DNA from 2 places in the Lysinibacillus sp. ACHW1.5 genome. Region 2 is predicted to be linked to the other one. Evidence: riboswitches for the same ligand, from Rfam matches in the RefSeq annotation. Region 2 holds a riboswitch; the other holds the start of a gene.

Region 1 (2,205 bases), 1.6 Mb from region 2:
GCTAATACATGTATACCCTGGAAAATCATATTCTCCCTTTGGTCCTGAAATAGCGCCTGCCTCTGCAAACATGCGACCAGCAATTTCATCAAGCTCAAGTGTTGTAACACCTGGTTTTGTGGCAGCTTTCATTGCTTCGCGAATTTCAGCACAAATGCGTCCTATTTTTTTAAAAGCTTCAATCTCTTCTTGCGTTTTTACAATCATGTATAACGTCCCTTTCATCTAATATCTATTCTTTAATATAACATAACTTTTTATGCGTATAACGATAAACGCTTTAAATATTGTATGCTTTCCTACTTTGCAAAGTGCTAAAAGAGTTATTCACGACAAAAAAGTCCCTCCACTCATGTGAAGGGACTAGCATTAAAATTTTCTTTGCATTAATTGTGGAGCGGCTGTGAATAAAAGAACACCAACGACCGCCGTTAAAATGGTTGCTGGTAGCATATATGTACCATTGTAGATGATGGAATAGATCCATGCATTTTGGTCACCGGCATATTCGGCAAAAAATACAGCACCAGCAATTGTATGTGCTGTGTATCGTAAGAGGCCTGCGAAAACGGTACCTATGATTATATAAAGTGCCATTTTTGTTTTGTTCATATGTTTAGCAGCGTCTAACACTGGTCCACGTACAACCGCCGCTAATCCTACAACTGTAAAAGCAACTCCATAATCCAGGAATCCTTGTAGCCAGTGCACAATCGTAGCACCAAACATGGTTTGCATTACACCTACGAGTAATCCAGTTGTTAGCCCAGCTATTAAGCCCCAGCGAAATGCTATTAACATAATTGGTACCATAACAAGACTAACTGAGCCGCCTTGTGCCCATACTTTAAAGGAAACCTGATCCAGTACGAGACCAATCGCTGCAAAAATCGCAATCTCCACTAGCATTAATAGTCTTTTTTTGTCCATACATATTCTCTCCTTTGTTCCGATGTAGGATACAAGAGCAGGAATAGAAAAGCGCTGATATGTCTCTTTCTGACACCTTTTTTCCTTTAAGGACGAAAAAACGATGTCAGGACAGAGCCTCACATCGTACAAGTGTCGGTTTCTATCCACATCCCTACGCAAGCGTTAACTTACAGGTTCGAAGAGTCAAGGCATTACGTGCCCAGTCTCAGCTGACATCATCAGCTCCCCTTGTGGTCGTTACATCTGAATTTATTTGAACACTCTCATTGTACGCAAAGGATTAAAGGATTACAACCTTCCATACATCATTTTTTTGAAACTTTGCTGTTTTTCATGCGTAAATATTTAAAAAGGAGGTACAACTATGGAGAATCAAAAAATTTTAGCTGCCTTTAGTTATCTTAGTATTTTCTTCGCCCCTTTTATCGTTCCATTAATTGTATATTTTGTAACAAAAGACAGTGATGTAAAAAGCCATTCGATTCGTGCACTTGTCTCTCATTTAATACCTTTTGTTTTTGGCATTCTATTCTTTATTGTCTTTGTTTTTTCTACATTTAGTTTAGATCCAACCTCCAATAACAAGACGGTGATGATTATTTGGTTTGCTTCATTCGCCATCTATGCTCTCGTCTCACTAGGTATTGTGATTTGGAATATAATTCAGGCTGTTCGTGTTATCCGTTAATGTTTTATTTTTAAGTGAAACAGGTAGTAGTAATTGTAAAAGGAGCTGTTTTGGGATGAAAGTATCAAACGTTGTAAAAACCGCCGTTAAGTTAGCACCTATTGTTATTCCTATCGTAAAAAAAGTAATGGCTGCAAAAAAGGGCACAACGCCTACAACCACCACTCGAAAAAAATAAAATGAAGGCGTATTCCTTTTAGAGGAAATACGCCTTCGTTTTATTTCACTTCAAAATGGGTTTGACTATGGCCATTCAATGTTTTTTCTACATGTAAAACTGCTGGCATTGCAGATTTCAATTCAGGTACATGCGAAATAACGCCAATCATACGACCCGAATCCTGCAAATCAATTAATGTATCGATTGCTTTATTTAGTGATTCCTCATCGAGCGAGCCAAAGCCCTCATCAATAAACATCGTTTCAATATGAATATTACCTTGGTAGCTTTGAATCACATCTGCCATCCCCAATGCAAGGCTCAACGAAGCATTAAATTTTTCGCCACCTGATAAAGTTTTGACATCTCGTAATTGATCTGTATAAGCATCATAAACATCAAGACCAAGGCCACTTTGCTTCGC
Region 2 (2,205 bases):
TATTAAACGTACATCCACACGTTCCCATGCCGCTTCAAACGGGCAAGATTTTGCCATGAAGGATTCAGATTATTTATTGTATGAAGCAAACTTAAATACACAGCACCATCTATTGCTGTTCACAAATCGAGGCAATTATATTTATCAGCCTGTTCATGAGCTGCCTGATATACGCTGGAAGGATCTCGGCCAGCATATTTCAAGTATTGTGCCAACAGGGGAAGATGAATCCATTATTGCGGTTTATGGCTTCGAAACCTTTGACCAGCCAAATACGTATGTCTTCACAGCCACAAAAGATGGCCAAATTAAGCGCTCACCACTCGCAGACTATGCGGTAACACGTTATTCAAAGCCAATTAAAACGATGAACGTCAAGGCTGGTGATGCGATGATCTATGCATCATTTGTAACAGATGACGTGGAGCTGATGCTCACAACGGATACAGCCTATGCGATTCGTTTCCCTATGGAGGAGTTACCAGTTACAGGTGTGAAAACAGGCGGTGTGAAAGGGATCACACTAAAAGATGGAGAAGCCTTAGTTGGAGTCAATGTGTTACAGCCTGATGTTACCAACTATGTAGTGATTGTGACACAGCGTGGGGCCGTGAAGAAAATGAATGTTGCTGAAGTTGAAGTAGCAAGTCGTGCAAAACGTGGACTAAAAGTATTAACAGAGTTAAAAGCAAACCCTCACCGAATTGTGGCAGTTGTTCAAGCAACAGACGAGGAGCAGGTTGTGATTGAAACTGAAAAAGGTGTTCAAGAGATGATTGACGTACAAGCATTGTCTCGTGCGGATCGACATTCCAATGGTTCATTTAAAGTGGATATTGCAACAGATGGAGCAATTTCTCATGTTGTAACAGCCAAAAAAGAACAGAAACCAAGCTAAAAGCATGCCCAGCCTCTTAGGAGCGCTGGGCTTTAAGCTCTATTCAAAAATAGCACCTTGTCATTTAAGTGAAACTATGGGTATAATAATCATCGAAAAGTTCATAGCGAAAGAATGTAGGGGGGCTAGTAATTGCTAGCTGAGATTGTGTCCGGTAGACGCTGACCCTTTGAACCTGATTTGGCTCGTACCAGCGTAGGGAACATCTAATCAAAAAGCAAAGTTTTGAAGATTGATTGCAATACGTCTGGGAGGAATCCTAGGCGTTTTTTATGTTTTCAAGCAACAGCTTGCCAACATTGTATACGCTTTCTTCTGGTGACAACATTCATGCATGAACACTTTCATATTACAAACTGGGAGGCTTTCGCATGAAAAAATGGTTTTTTATTTTATTGGCAGCACTATTGACATTAGTAGGCTGTAGTGACAAGGATGACAAGCAGGCTGCTGACAAGCTGAAAAAGGTGTCTGTGGTACTGGATTGGACGCCGAATACAAATCATACAGGACTATATGCTGCAAAAAAACTCGGTTATTTTGAGGAACAGGGCTTAGATGTTGATATTATTATGCCTGGCGAGGCGGGCGCAGATCAGCTTGTTGCTTCTGGAAAGGCGGATTTTGGCGTGAGCTATCAGGAAGGCATAACACAGGCACGAGTACAGGGTGTGCCGCTGGTCTCCATCGCAGCAATTATACAGCATAATACATCTGGCTTTGCTTCTATTGCTTCGAAGGGCATTACATCGCCAAAGGATTTTGAAGGTAAAACCTATGGTGGTTGGGGCGCGCCATTAGAGCAAGCCGTTTTACAATCACTCATGCAAAAAGAAAAGGCAGATATTAATAAGCTAGATATCGTCAATGCAGGGGATTTAGATTTCTTCACAATGATGGAAAAAGATATAGATTTTGCTTGGATTTATTATGCATGGACTGGTATTGAGGCTGAGCTGCGTGGGGAAAAGATTAATATGCTATATCTTACAGACTATAGTGATCAATTGGATTATTATACGCCGGTTTTAGCTACAAATGAAAAAATGATACAGGACAACCCCGATGTAGTCAAAGCCTTTGTGGCAGCCGCATCGAAGGGCTATGAATACGCAATTAAAAACCCAAGTGAAGCGGCTGATATTTTAATCGAAGCGGCCCCTGATTTAGATAAAACGTTAGTGCATAAAAGTCAGGAATGGCTGGCTGATAAATACCAGGATGATGCCAAGCAATGGGGAGAGCAAAAGCTTTCTGTGTGGGAAAATTATGCGAAATGGATGTCAAGCAATCAAGTACTAGAGGGC

The links. A riboswitch is a leader RNA that binds a small molecule or an ion and turns the genes downstream of it on or off. The one in region 2 is predicted to bind thiamine pyrophosphate.
Region 1: linked by a shared signal. The riboswitch ahead of thiT (energy-coupled thiamine transporter ThiT) and the one ahead of L6W14_RS11460 (ABC transporter substrate-binding protein) in region 2 are both predicted to bind thiamine pyrophosphate.

The regions. Positions count from the first base shown of each region.
Region 1 is NZ_CP091777.1:3,891,509-3,893,713, forward strand. It holds gene map (type I methionyl aminopeptidase) at 1-207, opposite strand, end outside; gene thiT (energy-coupled thiamine transporter ThiT) at 370-930, opposite strand; TPP riboswitch at 1,065-1,172, opposite strand; gene L6W14_RS19620 (magnetosome magnetite crystal formation protein family) at 1,298-1,621, shown strand; gene L6W14_RS23110 (hypothetical protein) at 1,677-1,799, shown strand; gene L6W14_RS19625 (AAA family ATPase) at 1,840-2,205, opposite strand, start outside.
Region 2 is NZ_CP091777.1:2,319,957-2,322,161, reverse strand. It holds gene parC (DNA topoisomerase IV subunit A) at 1-898, shown strand, start outside; TPP riboswitch at 1,007-1,117, shown strand; gene L6W14_RS11460 (ABC transporter substrate-binding protein) at 1,270-2,205, shown strand, end outside.